DNA from 2 places in the Cohnella soli genome. Region 2 is predicted to be linked to the other one. Evidence: predicted binding sites of a transcription regulator. Region 2 holds the regulator's gene; the other holds the start of a gene.
The links. Region 2 encodes Rex, which represses fermentation and respiration genes when NADH is low (regulators of the CRP and FNR family bind a similar motif). Its sites were predicted from a motif close to TTGTGAAATATTTCACAA; they were not measured.
Positions count from the first base shown of each region.

Region 1: ACFPOF_RS01765 (DUF1641 domain-containing protein) is a predicted target of Rex. The motif match lies at 6,503-6,520, and genes of this name have one in related genera.

Region 1 covers NZ_JBHSMI010000002.1:315,637-325,950, forward strand. The annotation lists gene pqqE (pyrroloquinoline quinone biosynthesis protein PqqE) at 1-687, shown strand, start outside; gene ACFPOF_RS01725 (dipeptidase) at 710-1,657, shown strand; gene ACFPOF_RS01730 (cold-shock protein) at 1,767-1,985, shown strand; gene ACFPOF_RS01735 (formate/nitrite transporter family protein) at 2,194-2,985, shown strand; gene ACFPOF_RS01740 (L-lactate dehydrogenase) at 2,978-3,892, shown strand; gene ACFPOF_RS01745 (hypothetical protein) at 4,039-4,374, shown strand; gene ACFPOF_RS01750 (hypothetical protein) at 4,390-4,659, shown strand; gene ACFPOF_RS01755 (hypothetical protein) at 4,656-4,826, shown strand; gene ACFPOF_RS01760 (cell wall hydrolase) at 4,999-5,997, shown strand; gene ACFPOF_RS01765 (DUF1641 domain-containing protein) at 6,566-7,003, shown strand; gene ACFPOF_RS01770 (NAD(P)/FAD-dependent oxidoreductase) at 7,041-8,219, shown strand; gene ACFPOF_RS01775 (discoidin domain-containing protein) at 8,387-10,314, shown strand, end outside.
Region 2 covers NZ_JBHSMI010000025.1:153,562-163,875, forward strand. The annotation lists gene ACFPOF_RS13560 (AAA family ATPase) at 1-730, opposite strand, end outside; gene ACFPOF_RS13565 (hypothetical protein) at 723-1,259, opposite strand; gene ACFPOF_RS13570 (cell wall elongation regulator TseB-like domain-containing protein) at 1,509-2,036, opposite strand; gene ACFPOF_RS13575 (amidohydrolase) at 2,033-3,343, opposite strand; gene ACFPOF_RS13580 (redox-sensing transcriptional repressor Rex) at 3,337-3,990, opposite strand; gene dinG (ATP-dependent DNA helicase DinG) at 3,987-6,866, opposite strand; gene ACFPOF_RS13590 (tetratricopeptide repeat protein) at 6,888-7,526, opposite strand; gene panD (aspartate 1-decarboxylase) at 7,633-8,016, opposite strand; gene panC (pantoate--beta-alanine ligase) at 8,001-8,933, opposite strand; gene panB (3-methyl-2-oxobutanoate hydroxymethyltransferase) at 8,930-9,799, opposite strand; gene ACFPOF_RS13610 (biotin--[acetyl-CoA-carboxylase] ligase) at 10,091-10,314, opposite strand, start outside.

The DNA.
Region 1 (10,314 bases), on a different contig from region 2:
CGGCAAGCGGCCGGCTTCATTCAAGCCGCAGGTGTTCCTCTGCATATGAATGTCGTGCTGCACAGGCGTAATCTTCATCTGGTCGAGGAGATCATCGAGCTTTGCCTCGCATGGGGAGCACGAAGATTGGAGCTAGCCAATACGCAGTATTACGGTTGGGCACTTGCGAACCGACGACAACTGCTGCCAACGAAGGAGCAGCTCGTCGCCGCGGAAGAATCGTATAGGACGACGAAGGAGCGTCTAGGTCATCTCGTCGAACTGATCTGGATTGTGCCGGACTATTACGAAGATCTCCCGAAGCCTTGCATGGGAGGCTGGGGCAAGTTATCGCTGACTGTAGCGCCCGACGGTCGAGTATTGCCGTGCACGACAGCGGGCAGTATCTCATCGCTAAGTTTCGAATCCGTTAGGAAGCGGGATTTGGCCTGGATATGGCGAGAGTCGGAGAGCTTTAACGCTTTCCGAGGGTTCGAATGGATGCCCGAGCCATGCCGAGGCTGCGATCGCCGCTTCGAGGATTTCGGAGGGTGCCGCTGCCAGGCGTTCCTGCTCACAGGCGATGCGGGCCTGACGGATCCTGTATGCGGTCGGTCGCCGCATCGTGGCATGTTGACGGAGTTAGTATCGTCCATGAACGATGCCGATCAAGAGCTTGAGATTTCCTATCGTTATCGCGGCGGATGAACAAGGGGGAGAGAAAATTCCGGTGAAAATATTCGACGCTCATTGCGATGTGCTGAGCAAGCTGCTCGAGAACCCGGAGCTCGATTTTGTTCATGAACGGCATCGTCTGGATGTCACGTTGGATCGTATGGTTGAAGCGAACATCGGGGTACAGAACTTCGCGATTTATTTGTCTGAGCGAATGTCGAGACAATTCCAATTTGTACTGGACAGTATCGATTTGTTTTGCCAGCGCATTCTTTCCAATCCGCAAATGCGGTTCGTCCGTTCGAAGAACGACTTGCGTCGCGTGGCCGCAGAGGGAAGCATTGGGGCCATGTTGTCGCTTGAAGGTGTTGACGCGTTGCAAGAAAATCTCGCGAATGTTCGCATTTTATTCTACCTGGGCGTTCGAAGTGTCGGGATCACTTGGAATTATGCGAATTGGGCAGCCGACGGCGTGTTGGAGCCGAGACGGGGCGGGTTAACGGAGCTAGGGAGAAACCTCGTCAAGGAATGTAATCGAATTGGCATGATTTTAGACGTCTCCCATCTGTCCGAACGGGGCTTCTGGGAACTGGCGGAGCTTTCCAATAAACCGTTTATCGCCTCTCACTCGAATGTTTACGCTGTTCGACAGCACCCACGTAATTTGAATGATGAGCAGATCAAGTCGATCATCAGCTCGGAAGGCGTCATGGGAATCACGTTCGTTTCTCCTTTCGTGGATGCGGTCCAGCCGGTTGCGATAGATAAATTATTGCCTCATATCGACCGCGTATGTTCGCTTGGCGGCAGCCGTCACCTCGGTTTAGGTTCGGATTTCGACGGAATCAAAGAATGGATGATCGGGCTGGAGCATGCGGGAAAATACGGACAATTGGTCGAGTTGTTGCAAAAACACTACTCCGAGTCGGACGTCAAACGTTTCGTTTACGGCAATTGGTATGACTTTTATTCCAAACATTTGCCGGATGGGCAGGCGAATTGAGGATTGGTCTCATAAAATAAGAAGATTGTGCTAATATTAAAATGGGTTACACACAAAACGGAATCGGAAATCGTGAATCGGAAATCGTGAAACGGAAAGAGGGATAAGCTTGTATTCTTCTCGCAAAAAAACGGTCGAAGAGCTGCCCGAGGAATTAACGGCAATCTGGTCTTGTTCGGACGACAACTGCAACGGATGGATGAGGGATAACTTTGCGCTCTCCTCGACGCATCAATGCCCGTTGTGCCAATCTGAGATGGTGAAAGGCGAAAGAATGCTCGTCGCTCTCGCGAACACAAGCCCGCTTCATCACAAAGCCGAGGATTAAGTTCAACGGGGCGACGAAATGGCAATAGGAGCACCTTCATGTCGGCTCCGGCAGAAAACCCGGTCTTTCGAGGCCGGGTTTTTCCTGTATGCAGGCGGGTCACATTCGAACGTTCGATTGATGCGTGAAAATGTGATGTTTCTCACATCGCGGGCGAGCGGTATGGCGTATTCTACGTGTAACCCAAAGAGAGAAGGTGAGGAGCGGCATGGAAGTTGAAGCGCTCGAGAAGGTCGAGCAGCTCGCCCTCAAGAAACATCGAATATTCGAGACGAGCCGGCTCCGTTACATCGCCCGTTCCGCGCTTGCCAGCATGTTTATCGGCTTTGGCGTCATCGTCGCCTTCAAGACGGGCAGCTTCTTCTACGCGGAGCATTCGCCGATGACGTATCCGATGGCGGCGATTACGTTCGGGGCTGCCATTATATTAATTTGTTACGGCGGCGGCGACTTGTTTACGGGAGATACGTTTTATTATACGTACGCTGCGTTAAGACGCCGAATACGATGGCCTTCTGTTATGCGGTTATGGCTGTTCAGCTACTTGGGCAACATTCTCGGAGCTTCGTTCTTCGCGCTGCTGATCTACACGACAGGGCTGTTCTCGGAGTCGTCGGTGAACGGGTTCTTGCTCAGCGTCGTGGACAAGAAGATGAACTTGCCGACGATGGAGCTGTTCTTCCGAGCGATATTGTGCAACTGGCTTGTCTGTCTGGCGTTTTTCGTACCGATGTCGATGAAGGGCGACGGGGCCAAAATGTTCGCGATGATGCTGTTCGTATTCTGTTTCTTCATTTCCGGATATGAGCATAGCATCGCCAACATGTGCACATTTGCGATTGCGCTTGTACTGAATCACCCGGGAACCATTTCCTTAGGCGGCGTTATTCACAATCTAGTCCCCGTCACCTTAGGCAATCTGATCGGCGGGGGATTGTTAATGGGATTTATGTACCACTACGTTAATAAACCGGAATTGGAGAGTGATCGACATGAGTAAAACGAAGATTGTTGTTATCGGAGTAGGCGCGGTTGGGGCGACAACGGCGTACACGCTGCTGCTGAGGGAACGGGTGGACGAACTGGTGCTCATCGACGTTAACAAGGACAAAGCCAGAGGCGATGCGATCGACATGAACCACGGTCTTCCGTTCGTCGGGAAAACGAAAGTGTGGGCCGGCGATTATGAAGACTGTCGCGGGGCCAGTATCATCATTATTACGGCAGGCGCGGCGCAGCGGCCGGGCGAGACGAGGGTCGATCTACTGAAGCGGAATGCGGCCATCTTCGAAAACATTATCGACGCAGTGCTTCAGCATAATGATGATGGCATTTTACTAATCGCGTCCAATCCGGTAGACATTATGAGTTATTTTACGTGGCGGAAAACGCAATGGCCGGTCGAGCGCATTATCGGCTCGGGCACGCTTCTCGACAGTGCCCGGTTCCGCTATCTCATCGGCGAGGAGCTCGGCATCGATCCGCGCAGCATCCATGCCCATATTATCGGCGAGCACGGCGACTCGGAGCTGCCGGTCTGGAGCTTGGCGAACGTGGCTGGAACGAGCATTCCGCTCGGCGAGGAGAAGAAGGAGCGAATTTTCGCAAACACGAGAGACGCCGCATACGAGATCATCTCTGCCAAAGGCGCGACGTATTACGCGATCGCCCTTGCGCTTGATCGGATATGCACCGCGATCCTCCGCGACGAAGGCGCTGTGCTGAACGTATCGACGCTGCTGAAAGATTATCATGGCATCTCCGACGTATACCTCGGCGTTCCTTGCGTCGTTGACCGCAGCGGCGTACGCGAAGTGCTGAAGCTGAGTTTGTCGGAGCGAGAGCAACGGCAATTGCGGATGTCCGCGGAGAAGCTGCAAGACTTGATTCGCTCGATGAATGAATAGTAGATCTGCCCGTGGAGCCAATCCGCGGGTTTTTTTGTGGCTATCCAAATGCAGGAAAAGGCCGCGATAAATCGAAATAGCATAAATAGCCTATTTAAGTCAGGTCTGGAGGATTGCGATGAATATCGATTTCGGATCAATCGCGGATGCTGATCAGAAGCGGCAAAGCCTATAAAAAATATTTGCGTGAATCGATCAAGAAATATAGCCGGGTCAAAACGATTCTGTACCGCGATGCGCCGGTGTATCTGTATGAGTTCTACTTGGATACGAATATGAGCATTAACAGCCGGACATACAGCGCAAGCCATGTGAACAACGTGCTGACGCATGGGTATTTTATCAATTTCATCGGTTCTGCCGGAAGCGGCAAAAGCACGCTGTTTAAGCATTTGTTCCTCGATACGATCAAAAACACGTCGCACATTCCGATCATGGTCGAGCTGCGGGAAATCAACAATCGGGACCAGTCGCTAGGGTAATGTCTTTTTCAATCGATGTGCAATTTAGGATTCGATCTGGAATACGAACACTTCAGCAAAAGCATCGCGAGCGGAAGATACGTGTTCCTCTTCGACGCCTTGTACTCCCAGCACGATGCCACCAAGTCGGGGTACAAAAGAAGAATGAAAACGCAGCTCGCTTCCGATGATTTCAAGAGCATCGTGGCTGCCGTGTCGATTTCCAGCTATTTGGACAGGGTGTTCTCCATGGCATCCGACCAGCTCTTATCGTACTTGAGCCTGCGTGCAATCAAGTGGATATGATCAGGCAGTATGGCGTGGAAGAAAGCGACGGGGTAGAAATTCTGGTCGACATTAACCAAATTCACCCCGGAACGGAGTTAAGCAAGGAGTTTATCGGCCATGCGCACTTTATTCTAAATAAGCTGAATTACGCCACGGCGTTGCTACCGATTATTGGAGAAACATAAGGATAGGAAAACAATTAAAGAGCTGCTTTTCAAAAAAAGAGTTAGCCATTGAGTAAGCGATCCCGGGGATTGTGTGAAAACGTTAATGCTACAAATCGGTTATGCTGTGATATATTTTTACAGTATTCATAAAAGCGATTTCACGTTAATTCACGATCACCGGGAGGGTTTTATGCTCCGTTTGTACAGTTCAATTCGAAGCCGATTGCTGATCCCGTTAGTCGCCATCCTGATGCTGGCATCGGTTGTTCCGAGTGCTGCGGCTGCAGCTAAAGCGGACGATGCGGCAGTCGACGTGACGATTATGATCGACGGCGAGAAAGCGAAGTTGGCCGATCCGGCGCGCATGAAGGATAACAGGCTGCTCTTGCCGATCGCAAGCGTAGCGACGCTGCTGAAAGCGAAGACTAAGTGGGACGCGGCCAACGAAGCCGTGACGATTCAATCCGTGCGCGGAGACAAAATCGTGCTGAGCAACGGCGTGCCGGTCGTCTATTTCAACGATAACCGTTATGTAATGGACACAGTGCCTTTCCTGGACGACGGTCGAATGTACATCCCGCTGCGCGCCGTCGCGGAATTGCTTCACGCCAACGTGAAGTGGGATATGGAAACGTTAGTCGCCGAGATCACGCAGGTCGAGCCTGCTGTCATAACGGCGGAGTACGGTCTTGCGGAGATCGGAGAACAGTTCAGCGTCAGCCAGGATGCGCTGCTAAAGCGAAACGGGTTAAAAACTGCCGCGGAAGCGAAAGAAGGAACGGAGCTTCGTGTCGTCATCCCTTCGATATTCGATAACGAAGCGGAGCCGTTCACGAAAGAGGATTATGCGTTGCTTGCCAAGCTCGTGCAAGTGGAGTCTGGATATGAGCCTTACGAAGGCCAACTGGCCGTTGCGAACGTCGTACTGAACCGGGTGAACGATCCGCGTTTCCCGAAATCGATCAAGGACGTCATTTACTCCGGCAAGCAATTCCCGGCCGCTCACAACGGCTTGCTGCAGAAGAGTGTCCCGAACGCGAGCGTGCTTCGCGCCACCAAGGATGCTCTGAACGGGAGAAATAACGTGAAAAACGCCGTGTACTTCTACGATCCGCGAGTAACCAAAGGCTCGTTCTGGTCCGGTCTCGACACGATCGTGACGATTGGCACGCACCGTTTCGCGAAGTAATCTCTGTCGTGGGAGCAAGTAGAGCCCATTGTATAATCCCTACCGGTAAGTCGGTGGGGATTTTCTCGTTAGCGGGCAGGACTCGGCGGATTTGCGTCTACAGCACTCCTGTAACGATGAAAAACATCGCACCAGTCCGCCGATCAGCCCATTTCGATGCTGTAGCGATGTTTTTCATCTTTAACGGGTAGAACTCGGCCGATTTGCGACTGAAGCACTCCTGTAACGATGAAATTCATCGCACCAGGACGCCAATCTGACCATTTCGATGCTGCAGCGATGTTTTTCGTCGTTAGCAGGTAGGGCACGGCCGATTTGCCGAGCCTCCGTTGGCCATACGTTCTAAGGCACAACCTGCGCCCGAGAAGTTTGGGCAAACTGCAAACATTTTACCCGAGTCACGACATTATTATCGATTTACCGCTTTAAAACGCAAAAATTCATCATAAGATGCCAAATATATACATGTACTAATCGCGCGGAAAGAGATAAAATATACATATAAATGTGATTAAATTCACAAAACTTTCTTAGATTGCTGATGATTTCGATTAGGGGAGGAAACAGAATGTCTGAATCGACTGTTTTGAATGCCGATCAAGGGTCCGTAGCGACCGATGCTGCGGCGAAGCTTGACGTGTTGGATCAATTGTTGAAACCGGAAGTGCAGCAAGCGATCACCCAATTGGTGGATCAACTGCCGAGACTCGCCGAGATGATGACCGTTCTGACGAATGTGTACGATTTCGCGCAGAAGGTTGCAAAAGATAAAGTGTTGATCGAAGATACGATCGGCGGCATCCAAGAGGTGGTCAAGCCCCTCGCGGAGAAAGCGAAAGGTGTCGCATCCGCCGTCATCGAAGCCAACGACCGCGCGGAGAGCAGCGATGCGACGATCGGCGTGTTTGGCATGATGAAATTGCTCAAAGATCCGGAATTGCAGAAGATGCTGCGTTTCGGCCAAGCTTACTTGAACATCATTGGCGAAAGAAAAAACAACGGTTAATCGGACCGATCCATAGGCGATGAACGGAGGAACATAGATGAGAAAAGAAATTTTGATTCTCGGGGCGGGTTACGGCGGCTTGCTGAGCGCCCTGTCCGCCAGACAGCATCTGTCGACCGCGGAAGCGAACATTACGATCATCAACCGCTCGAACACGCACCAAATCATTACGGAGCTTCACCGTCTGGCTGCGGGCAACGTGCACGAGAAAGCCGTTGCGCTCCCGCTTGAGAAATTGTTCAAAGGCAAAATGATTAACGTCGTCGTCGGCGAAGTGTCGTCCGTCGATCCGGAAGGCAAGAAAGTCGCGTTGAACGACGGCACAACCTACCGTTACGACGCGCTTGTTCTTGCGCTCGGCAGCGAAACGAACTATTTCGGCATTCCGGGATTGCAGGAGAACAGCCTGATCTTGAAGTCCGTTAACGATGCGAACAAAATTTTCGCTCACGTGGTCGACCGCGTTAAAGCATACGCGAAGTCGAAAGACAAAGCGGATGCAACGTTCGTCATTGGCGGCGGCGGCTTGACCGGCGTCGAATTGGTCGGCGAGTTGGTCGACGAATTGCCGGCGATCTGCCGCGAGAACGGCGTAAACTTCTCCGATCTCTCGTTAAAGCTTGTCGAGGCGATGCCGACGATTTTGCCAATGTTCTCGCCTGAACTGATTCAGCGCGCAGTTACGAGCCTCGAATCCCGCGGCGTGGAGTTCTTGACGAGCTTGCCGATTACGGAAGTGAAAGGCAACGTCGTTACGCTGAAGGACGGCCGTACGATCGAATCGAACACGGTTGTCTGGACGGGCGGCGTTCAAGGCAATACCCTCGTTGCGAATTGCGGTATCGAAGTGAATCGCGGTCGCGCGTCGGTGAACGAAGCGCTGCAATCGGTGTCCCACCCTGACGTGTATCTCGCAGGCGACTGCGCGGTCGTCTTCGGACCGGAAGGCCGTCCGTATCCGCCGACAGCCCAATTGGCTTGGCAGATGGGCGAACTTGTCGGCGCCAACATCGCGGCAGCGTTCAAAGGCACGAATCCGGATTCTTTCAGCCCTGTGTTCTCCGGCACGCTCGCCAGCCTCGGACGCAAAGACGGCATCGGAGCGGTTGGCGGCACGGGCATCGAACTGCGCGGCACGTCGGCTTCCCTCATGAAAAAGGCGAGCAACGCACGTTACTTGTCCCACATTAACGGATTGTTCTCGCTCGCTTACTAAGATTTCAAATCAATAATGTCCAACCCGCGATGCTAATTCGTTCGAATGGCATCGCGGTTTTTTTGTTTTAAAGTAAAGGCAAGAACCGAGGAAGGGTGGTGTTGTCCGGTATCATCGCAACGCGGCAGTGCGTAAGCGCTTTCCAAATCGAAAGAGGAGGTTTCGTAATGAGAAAACGGAGCAAGCTGAAATGGATCTGCATGAGTGTCCTGCTGGCGCTCGGATCGTTGACCGCAGCGGGGGCGGGATCACCCGGGAAAGCGGAAGCGGCGGCGCTTGGGGCAAGCGACTTCCTGAAGGCTGCAGGGCCGGTGCTGAAGAACAACTCGGGCACGGGATCGATCGTTACGCTTCGAGGGACGAATCTCGGCGGCTGGCTGGCGACGGAGCAGTGGATGTCGCCGCAAGGAGAAGGCGCGTTAAGCCGTAGTGGATGGTCGGCTAGCGGGTCGGGCAGCGGGCAGTCAAGCGCATTCGACGGTAATCTTGCGACGCGGTGGACGGACGGGGCGGTGCAAACTCCGAACAGCAACTGGTTCCAGCTCGATATGGGCAGTCAGCGCACATTCGATCATTTGACGATTGACGCGGGTTCTTTTACCGGCGGACTGCCTGCAAGTTTACTGATTCAAGTGTCGGCGAACGGCAGCAGTTGGACGACGGTCAGCGTGCTTAAAGATACGGGCAACTCCCAGAAAATGAACCTGACGCTCGACCAGGTCTATACGGCTCGTCATATTTTGCTTATCCAGCAAGGAACGAAAGCGACGCCTTGGTCGCTGGCCGAGCTGACCGTCTCGCAAGCGGACGACTTCAGCATGCGAACGGCGCTGTACAACCGGTTCGGCATTTCTGCGGCGGATACGCTGCTGGACGGCTACCAGAACACGTGGATTACGACGAGCGACCTCGATAACATCCAGAACATGGGCATGAATTTTGTCCGCGTGCCGATCAGCTGGCAAGAGCTTGTCAATCCGGACGGAACATGGAAATCCGGCGCCTTCACGCAGCTCGACTGGGTCATCAGCGAAGCGGGATCGCGGGGCATCTACGTGCTGCTCGACCTGCACGTGCTGCCCGGCGGGAATTGCCCTTGGGCGAGCTGCGGCCAAGCCGGCACGAATCCGAACGGCTTCTGGACGAATACGGCCAATCAGGATTTGGCTGTCACCATCTGGCAGGGGCTGGCAACTCGATACAAAAACAATCCGGCCGTCGCCGGCTACGACCTCATGAACGAGCCGATTCTGAGCTTCAGCGAGACGCCGACGGAGATCGCAACGAAAAGCGCGGTGTACAACAGGCTGTACGACGCGGTTCGGGCGATCGATCCCGACCACACCATTTATCTCAATGCGTTTTTCGGCTTCGATAAGATTGCGGCTCCTTCCACTTACGGCTGGACGAACGTCGTTTACGAGATCCATCCTTACGACATGCCGAACGCCAAAGATTGGGATGCGCAGAACACGCTCATCACGAACTCGCTTTCCTTGCTCGGCACTTACCAGCAACAATGGAACGTACCCGTGTATGCCGGCGAGTACAGCTTCTATTTCTTCTACGACCTGTGGGCGAAATGGATGTCCGGGTTGAACGCGCTTAACGCTTCCTGGACGAACTGGAGCTACAAAGTGACCGGTACGGTGTCGGAAGGCGGCGGCGCGAACTGGGGCTTCTACAACACGAACACGAATCCGGTGCCGGATGTGAACAATGACAGCTCGGCGACGATCGCCTCCAAGTGGAGCCAATTCGGAACGAGTAACTTCCTGCCGAATACGAACTTGATCAACACCGTTAAGAAGTTTACGACGGGCAAAGATTGGATGGCAACCGTGCCGATCGATCAGACGGGCTGGACGGCGACTGCATCATCAAGCGGGGCGGGCAACCCGGCGTCTAACGCGCTCGATTGGAACGCGTCCACTCGTTGGAGCACTGGAGCGGTGCAGGCAAGCGGCCAATGGTTCCAGGTGAACATGGGCTCCAAGAAGGTGATCGATCAGATTTCCATCGAGACGGATGCGACGAATACGGGAGACTACCCGATTGGTTATCAGGTGCAGTTGTCGAACGACGGCTCGACATG
Region 2 (10,314 bases):
GGATGTGACGGTCGAAGCGCCCCGGACGAAGAAGAGCCGGATCAAGCAATTCCTTGCGGTTCGTCGCAGCAATGAGCAGAATGCGGATGCTCTCATCGCCTTGCACACCGTCCATCTCGGTCAGCAGTTGATTTAGTGTTTGATCGTATTCGCGATGCTGTCCTCCGTCTCTTTTGCCGCCGATGCCGTCAATTTCGTCGATGAAGATAATTGCATTATCCCGTTTCAGCTTTACCGCTTGTAGACGCGCTTCCTTAAACAAGTCGCGAATGCGGCCAGCCCCAACGCCGACGTACATCTCAACGAATTCGCTGCCCGATGCGGCGACGAATGCCGAATTCGTGTATTGGGCCGCTGCTTTGGCAAGCAGCGTTTTACCGGTTCCCGGAGGGCCCGTTAGCAAAATACCTTTCAGCGGACGAATGCCGAGCTTCTCGATTTTGTCCCGATAGACGAGGAAATCGAGCGCTTCCGTCAATTCCCGCTTCGGCTGCTCTTGTCCGCCGATATCTTCGAACGTTAGAAATTCCGGCTTCCGCGAGACCGTACGTTTTCCGGCCGTTCCCATCGCCAGCCCGCCGCGTCCTTTCGTAAACAGGAAAATCGCTCCGAACATAAGCAGCCCCATGACGATAATAGCCGGCGGCAATCCGACGTATACTAGAAAGACAAGTGCGACGATCGCCGCGCCGATGCCTATTTCTTTGCCGTAATCGTTTAACTTACGCATTGGACCACGCTCCTAACGTTGCGGGTTCGCGGGGCAGCACGACGAATTTCGCCGCATTGCCGTCGCGCATCGAAATATAGACGTTGTCTTCGTCCATATCCGTTGTTGCCGTCACGCCGGGAAAATGCGCGGACAAGTTGTCCATCGCTTCGCGAATGCCTGTATATTTGTGCGTCTCCATCGCTTCGGCGACGTCGAACAACGTGTAACTCCACGCTTTATCCAGCCGTTCGCTGCTGGAGGCGTCGGCAGTCAGCTCCAATTGTTTGCCGCCGATTTCGCCAGCTCCATCTTGCTTGATCTTGCGATATACTTGCGCGATATTCGCATCAGGCGAGAGCTTCACATCTATTTTCACCGTTCCGGCGCCCATTTCGACTTTGGCGTTCTCGACGCCGGAGATCGCATTCGCGACCTTGTCGAGCGGTCGTTCAACGCCGTAGTGCCGGTAGCCGAACCAGCCACCGAACAGTACAGTTGCAGTGAGTGCCGCCGTGATGACGATCGGTAACAGTCTAATTTTATTCATATAGCTATTCCCCTCCTAAAAGTAAGCTTGGCCTAAGATGTGTAATCGGAACAGGGACGTATGTCGACTCCTCATAATGAACAATTATCCGTACGTTTCGTACATCCATGAGTATATCAGTTTTGGTCAGTATTTTCGTTATTAAAACGTTGGAAGCCGTGCCAATGAGCTGCGGAATAGTGATCCAGACAATACGATGTCAACGCAGAAAACGCCCAGAAATGGGCGTTCTCATCGCGTCAAACTATGTTAGCTCGACAGTACGTAAGTTTTCAACATCGAACCGTCTTTGAAAGAGTAAAACCCGAGCGACTGATGCTGATGCTCGGCATCGTTCCAGTAGCGAATTTCCCATGCCGGCTGTCCCTTGAACCATCCCGGGATCATCCGGATCGGCGCCGAGACGCCTACGTGCTCGACTTCGAACTTCTCAAGCATTTGCTTCTTCGTCAAGTTGTTCGCCGCTTTCTCCTTTACGATACCGTCGGACTTCTCGAATACGACCCATGACTCTCCGTCTGCGTCTTTGCCGGAGACGATCCATACTGTCTCGTCCCAAGTATGGGAAGCTGCGTCCGTCACTTCCTTCAGACCCGCTTGCTGCTTGGCAATTCGCACGGCGCGATTTTCCAAGTCGCGGTAATCTTTATCCGAAGAGCGCACATACAAATAGAAGCAGACAAGCACGAACACGATAAATCCTGCGACGAGAAAGCACCACTTGGCCACAGACAACGTAGGCGATTTGCGATGTTCTTCCGTGCGGCTTAAGCTCATCCGCGCAGTCTCCGGAAGCACAATTCCGCCTCGGCTTTGATTCTCTCTTCGTCAAGCGTAAGCAGCTGGCCATTTCTCAGCAATTGCTTGCCGTCGACCCAGACGTGCGCGACGTCGGAACCACGGGCCGAGTACGCCAGGTGCGAAACATAATCGGTATGCGGAACAAAATGAGGCCGATCAATGTTCAGAGCGATGAAGTCCGCTTTCAGTCCGACTTTTAATTGGCCTGTTACGCCTTCCAGACCGATCGAATTCGCGCCATACAACGTGCCCATACGGATCGCTTCCACTGCTGGAATGACGGTCGGATCGCCGGACACGCCTTTATGAAGCAGCGCCGCCATCGAGATTTCCTGGAACAAATCCAAATTATTATTGCTCGCAGCGCTGTCTGTTCCGAGCGAAACCTTAACACCCGCTTTAAGCAAGTCCGGTACGCGCGCGACACCGCTTGCCAGCTTCAAATTGCTGACCGGATTATGAGAGACGGCGACGCCGCGTTCAGCGAGCAAAGCAATTTCGTCGTCGTTCAGATGTACGGCATGCGCGACAAGCGTCGGCCTCCCGAACATGCCTAGTCGATCGAGATGTTCGACCGGACGGCAACCATAATCGCGCACATTCTGCTCGACTTCGGCGATCGTCTCCGACATATGGGTATGCATCGGCAAGTCGAGATCGTGTGCCGCCTCTACGAATTTCAAAATGAAATCTGGCGGGCAAGTATAAGGCGCATGAGGCGAAATCATAACGTTAATACGCCCGTTTGCCTTGCCGTGCCAGTCTTTGGCGAATTGAATGGCATCCGCAAGCTTCGCCTTCTGGACGTCCTCCGGACACAGTCCAATAGCGCCGCGCGTCAAGCTCGCTCTCATGCCGGAACGCTCGACGACTTCGGCAACCCGGTGCATATGATCATACATATCGACGAACGTCGTCGTTCCGGACTTAATCATTTCGGCCGCGGCTAGCGCAGACCCCCAATATACGTCATCCCCGGTAAACTTCGCTTCCGTCGGCCACATATGATTTTGCAGCCACTCCTGCAATGCCAGATCGTCTGCCAGCCCACGAAGCAGAGACATCGCCGCGTGACCATGGGTGTTCACGAGTCCCGGCATAAACAAATAGCCTTTGCCATTCAGCTTCTCGGATGCAAGACGTTTCTCTTCCTCTGGCGCTTCTCCTTCTCCCATGGCGGCGATCCGCTCGCCTTCTACTGCCATCCAGCCTTGAAACTGCGGAAGCGTCTCATTCATTGTGACGAAATACCCGTTCTCGATCAATAATCGCGTCATCAAAATTCGTCTCCTTCATTCGATCCGTTGATCGAGTCCATATAATAAGCAAGGCTAAGCAGCTCTGCTGTAAAGTCTGCATGATGAATGCGAACGCCAGGCGCGGCTTTCAGGACGACCGGCGCGAAATTCAGAATGCCCCGGACGCCGGAAGCGATGAACTGGTCTGCGACATTTTGCGCTTCGGCTGCCGGCACTGTAATAATGCCTACCGAGATGTCCAGTTGCTGCACCGTTTCTTTTAATTCGTTCATCGGCTGAACGGTCAACCGATTAATCATCGACCCTTTTTTGCTCTCATCCGCGTCGAATACAGCGACAATTTTCATATTGTCTTTAATATACGTATTATAATTGCACAACGCCCGTCCCAAGTTGCCCGTACCGACAAGGGCGACGTTCAGCGTCTTGTCCAGCTTCAAAATTTGGCGGATTTTCTCGATCAAGTAATCGACGTTATAGCCGACGCCCTTGCGGCCGAACTCCCCGAAATAAGCGAGGTCTTTACGAATCTGCGCCGGATTCAAGTCCAGCTTCTCTCCGAGTTCCTGCGAGGAAACCGTGTGAATATTGCTCACGCTCAGTTCATTAAGGAAACGCAAGTATATCGGCAGCCGCCGAACGACCGCCTCGGAAATTTTGATCGGTTTCATTCTGGTTCCCTTCTTTCTATTCCTTGTTCGGGAAACAGCCACTCGCGCGCTCTACCGGCGAGTGAAGCCGTCGGTAAATGCTCCATTTTAGGCCCAGGCAGCGAGTACAGAAAATGTTTCCCATAATACGTTTCGATAACCCTCGTATCGTAAAGCAACACGATCCCGCGATCTGTCGCCGTTCGCACGAGCCGTCCAAACCCTTGCTTAAAGCGGATAACCGCTTGGGGAAGCGACAGCTTCATGAATGGATTTTGGTTTTCCGCCTGCAGTTTCTCGGCTTTCGCTTCCGCGACGGGATGGTTAGGCGGCTGGAAAGGCAATCTGACGATCGCGAGGCACGTAAGCGCATCCCCCGGCAAGTCGATGCCTTCCCAGAAGCTGCTCGTACCAAGCAACACCGTTGCCGGCTGTTTGATGAATTGCTGCGTCAACCTACTACGACTTCCTCCGTCGAGCCCTTGGCCGAGCACTTGAATACCGGCAGGCTCCAGCTTATCTTTCAGAGGACCGTATACCGTTTTTAACATTCGATGCGACGTGAACAGTACGAGCATTCTCCCGCCCGCCGTTCGCGCCATCTCCTCTAACGAGGCTGTCAGCGCCGCAACAAACGCGGCTTCTCCTTCCCTGCCTTTGATGCCCGGGAAATCGCGAGGAATGAGCACGAGCGCCTGTTCTCGATATTTGAATGGAGAAGGCAGCATCGCTGTCTTGAGTCTGCCGACTTTGTCCGCTTCGTTTAAGCCGAGTTGCTCGGTCACAAAACCAAACGACTTGCCGATCGTCAGCGTAGCCGATGTCATAACGACACTCGCTTTTTTGTCAAACACGCCTTCCTTCAACAATCCGCTCACATCGGCCGGAACCCCATATATCGATACAGACCTGCTCCGGTATTGGGAATGCCCTTCAATCCAGTAAACGTATTCCGGTCGACCGAGCGTTACGAACGACTGCGTGTCCGCTCTCGTATTCGCCAAATCTTTCAGCACGCCGCCCATGTCTGTCAGCAGCCCTTGCAAACCAAGCTCGTCCGCTTCGTCTCGCATGTCGGCAACGATTTTCTCCATCGGGCGAATGAAGTCGGACAGCAGTTGGATTACATTATTGCCGTCCACCGTTAACGCTTCCCATTGCGGAGGCAGTTGATCCGCTTTCAACCTATAGGTCATGTTGCCCGTCTCGTCGGCGGCGGCGTGAGAAGCAAGCATGCCGAAGCAGGCGTCCATCCATCGTTCCCACGCTTCCCGTATCTCGGTTAGCTTTGGCGCTAGCTCTTCAAGCTTTTCGGCCCAGACGTTCGCTTGCGACGATCCCATGGATGTAGCTTCGGTAATCAATTGCGGAAGCAAACCGGTCTTAGCGTCCTTCCATACGCGCAGCAACGGCAACAGGAGCGTGCCATGACTCGTTTTCTGCCCGAGATGCTGGCTCGCCACTTCTTCCAGATGATGAGCCTCGTCGATAACCAGTTTATCATAAGCCGGGAGCAAACGGTGCTCGGCGCGCAAATCCGTAAATAACAGCGCATGGTTCGTAATAATCAAATCGGCTTTGCTAGCTTCCTGCCTCGCGCGGTGATAGAAACAGCGCTTAAACCAAGGGCATGCCCGGTTGAGGCATGAAGCAGTATCGCTGGCCACTGCATCCCATTCTTCTCTATGCCGCCCGCCTACATTAAGTTCCTCTGATTCGCCTCTGGCCGTTTCGCTTAGCCAGACAGTCATGCCTCCGCGAATAATCGCTTCTTCCCTACCGAATGCATGCTCGGGAAGCTGCTGCCGGTTCTCGAACTTGCGAAGGCACAAATAATTGCTGCGGCCTTTGAACACGGTTGCGCGGAACGGCATCGGCAGCGCTTGCTGCAGCAGCGGCAAATCTCTTTCTCGCAGTTGTTCCTGCAATTGGATCGTATGGGTGCTGACGACGACTTTTTTCTCTTCCTTCAGTCCATAATAGAGAGAGGGCAACAAATAACCGAGCGACTTACCCGTGCCTGTCCCTGCTTCGACCAGCAGATGAGAATCAGCTTCCAACGCGTCGAAAACTTCCTTAAACATAATATCCTGACCTTCCCTCGCCTCGTACGAAGGGAAAAGCGTCTTCAGGTTATTTTGCACGGCGGCCATATATTGTTCGAAGTCCATCTCCCGCAACGCTTCGGGAATGCCGTCGGACTCGCGATTCGCATTGTCTTCGCTCCAATCGCCAACGTTCATCGCGAATTGTCGGAAGTAGTGCAGCCCTTCCTCTGGAATAAACGGCTGAGTTTCCCGCCATGCGGCGACGTGGGCGATCAGCCACCCAAGATCGCTATTGTCCGGGCTGAACAGCATGCCAAGCCTTTGGAGGGTAAGTAACGGAAGGTGCTGCAGCTTGTTCAAGCAAAGCATAAAGAGTTCCGACGTCGCAAGCGCGTCGCTGTCCGCTTGATGCGGTCGGTCGTGCGCGATGCCAAACGCATGAGTGAGCGAAGACAGCGAGAACGAAGATTGCGTCGGAAAAACGAGTCTGGCGAGTTCCACTGTATCGAGTACTCTGCCGCCGAATGGCAAATAACCGCTTTTCTCCAAAGCGGCTTGCAGGAACTGCACGTCGAAACTGGCGTTGTGCGCAACCAAAACAGCATCCTGCAACAAGGGCACTAGCTCGGCGATCATATCTTCGGTGTCGGGCGACTCGGCCACATCCGCATCGGTAATGCCCGTCAGCCGGGAGATGTCCTGCGGAATCGGCCTCGAAGGCCGGACGAAGCTCGCATACGTGGAACAAACGGTACCCGCTTCATCGATGACAGCGAGTCCCGTTTGTATAATTTCGTCTTTATCGGACGACATGCCCGTCGTTTCGAAATCGAGCACGGCAAATTTCATTCCAGTCTTCCTTTCGAGCCTTCAGGCTTGAACTAACGTTTGAAGCTCGGCGCTTCCGAACTGCAGTTGAATATGTCCGTTTCCCTTCAACATCGATTCGAGGTTCGTCCTCGGATCGGAGAAGGCAGGATCGGTTTCGAGTGCGATGCGGAAATATTGCTGGGCTTGCTCCAGATGCGCGTTAATCGCTTGAATGCAGCCGAGCGCATTGTAGGCGATAGCTCTCAGCCTGCTCTCTTCCGCGATGGCCGCGACAAGCTGAAAATGCCGCTGCGCTTCGTTCCAATGTTTCAGATGCATCTTTGACATTGCCAGGTAAAGGCGAGCGCAGACGAGATCGGGATACAGTGCCACCGCTTGCTCCAGTTGATCCGAGGCATGCTCGAACATATGGAGCTTAAAGTACCCCTGCCCTTTGACAAAGGGGCCGAGCTGCTTCTCCAGCTCTGGTGAAGGCTGTGGTTGCTGCTGCCTCAAATCGCGAAAAACGCCCATTTTGTCCTCGAACTGCAACCATGATTCAATAATATCATCACTTAACGATTTCAGCATGTCCCATTGCTGCTGCAGTTCGTTTTTTTCTTCTCCCGCAGCTTGAGGATAACGGATAATGAGATCGTCGAGCACCTCGTTCATTGTCGCGAACCATTGCCGAATCATGAGCGTACCCTCCTGTGCGCGATTGACGGGCAATCGCCTTGACAGCATCAGCTTCGGAGCGAAACCGTACTGTCATTCTGTGTTGCGGGAAGGTGTTTCATACGCGTTACATGACGGTCGAATGCGGCTCCTCCGCCAGTAATTTGACGACTTTGTTGCCTTCGCCCATAATAGCTACCCGCGGATGATGACGCCGTGCTTCCTCGTCTGTCATGAACCCGTAGCTGATGATAATGACGGTGTCACCCGGCTGAACAAGACGTGCGGCAGCTCCGTTAAGGCATACGACGCCTGAGCCTCTTGGCCCCGGTATCGCGTAAGTCTCGAAGCGTGCGCCGTTGTTATTGTTGACGATCTGAACTTTCTCGTCAGGCAGGATGTCGACCAGTTCAAGCAAATCTTGATCGATCGTCACGCTGCCGACATAGTTCAAATTCGCTTCCGTAACGGTGGCGCGGTGTATTTTGGCTTTCATCATTTGGCGGAACATGGAATCGCACCTGCTTTCGCTGGATTCAGCAATTTATTGTCGATGAGCCGGGTTTGGCCGAAACGAACGGCGACGGCGATGAGTACGTCGGCGTCGATGCTCGCAAGCGGTTTGCCTTGTTCAAGATGCGTTAAACCCGGGTATGCGAGCACGTCAACGTAATCGATATCGGCGATTGCCGACTGTCCTTTGATCGCGCTGCTAATCCGGGAAATCAAATCGGCTGCTGTCGTACCTTCCGATATCCACGACTCGGATTTGGCCAACGCCTTCGACAAAATGGTCGCTTCCGAGCGCGATTTCGTATCTAAGTACACATTGCGCGAACTTAAGGCGAGGCCATCGGCTTCCCGAACAATCGGGCACGGAACGACTTCAACCGGCATGTTGAGATCCTGAACCATCCGTGTAATAACTGCCACTTGTTGCGCGTCTTTCATACCGAAATACGCTCTGTCGGGCTGCACGATATTGAACAGCTTCGCGACAACCGTCGCAACTCCGTCGAAATGCCCCGGACGACTAGCGCCGCATAGAAAATCGCTTACTTCGTTTACCGACACTGTCGTCACTCTTTTCGTCGGATACATCTCGGCTACAGTCGGCAGGAAGATGATCGAAGCGCCCGAAGCCGCTGCCACTTTCAGATCCCTGGCTTCATCGCGAGGATATTTGTCCAAATCTTCGTTGGGACCGAATTGGATTGGATTTACGAATATGCTTAGCACGGTCAATCCATTCTCGGCGGCTGACCGGCGGATCAAACTCGCATGGCCTTCGTGCAAATACCCCATCGTCGGCACAAAGCCGATTTTGCCGGTTAAATCACTCTTCCTATAAGTGGAAACAGCTGCTCGCAATTCCCCGATCGTACGAATAATTTGCGGTTCTTTATGCGAAGGATCGGAATTCGTCATTTGGGATCGCCTCCGTATAACTTTCCTCCCAAGCTCGGTGCTGACGTTGCCGATGGGTCGAGCAGGAAGGCGTGTTTCTCCTCCGGAAATTGCTTTCCTCTGACTTCTTCTACATATTCGGTCAACGCGGTTCGGATCGTATCCCCTATATTCGCGTAGCTTTTGACCATTTTCTTATCGCGAATATTGGAACCGTAGCGCAGTACGTCGTGATAGACGAGTACTTGGCCATCGCAGCCGCGTCCCGCGCCAATGCCGATCGTCGGAATGCCGATGGAGTGCGATACTGCCGCTGCCAGTTCCTCGGTAACCAGCTCGAGCACGATGCCGAATGCACCCGCTTCTTCCAATGCTTTTGCATCTTTTAGCATTTTCTCGGCTTCATCGCTGTTTTTGCCTTGCACCTTATAGCCGCCGATCTGAAGCACCGACTGCGGCGTCAATCCGATATGGCCAAGCACGGGAATGCCTGCGGACGTGAGCAACCGAATTTCATCCGCCAGTTCCGCTCCGCCTTCGAGCTTCACGGCGTGGGCGCCGCCCTCCTGCATAATTCTGGCCGCATTACGGAATGTCGCTTCCGGGCCGAGCCGGTAGGTCGCGAACGGCATATCTGTTACGACCATCGTGCTGGGTGCGCCCCGAACGACGGCCCTTGTGTGATAAATCATATCTTCGAGTTTGACCGGTACGGTCGTATCGTAACCAAGCACGACATTGCCGAGCGAATCGCCGACGAGTATGACGTCGACGCCAGCTTCTTCTGACAGCATGGCAGAAGGATAATCGTATGCCGTCAACATCGTGATCGGCTTCTTCTGGCTTTTCATCGCTTTCAACTTCGGGACAGTCAATGCTTGTTTCATGGGATTGCCTCCTAGGAATGTTTTGGCGCGTTCCAGGGCAGCCGCGTCCGCAGACAACAAAAAAACCATTTCGCCGATAAGCAAAAAGGTTCCCATTCAACATAGAACGATATCACGTCCTTCTGTCTCGGTCCTTTCGGCTCAGAGCAGAATCCGCCGCGAATCAGACGGTATTCGGTTACTGTTGCGATTAACGTCGCCTTTCATACTGGAAGATCGCGCCGCAAGTGCAGTTCGCTCAACGGCGATACCACCTTGCAGGAAGAGTATAACAGAAATCGAAGGTGTCGTCTACGAACCGACACCCTCCGAATTGCTGTTGCCGATTTCTGCCGAATATACAGTGCGATACGTGCCGTCGGCGAGTTCTACCTTTAACCCGCCCATGGCATCCAACTCACGGGGAATACCTTCTATTACGCCTTGCGGCGTATATAGAGATGTCATTCTACCAAGCGTGACGGCGTGCGCTTCCCATAAGGAGCGGATTGGCTCAAAGCCTTGTTCCAAATATA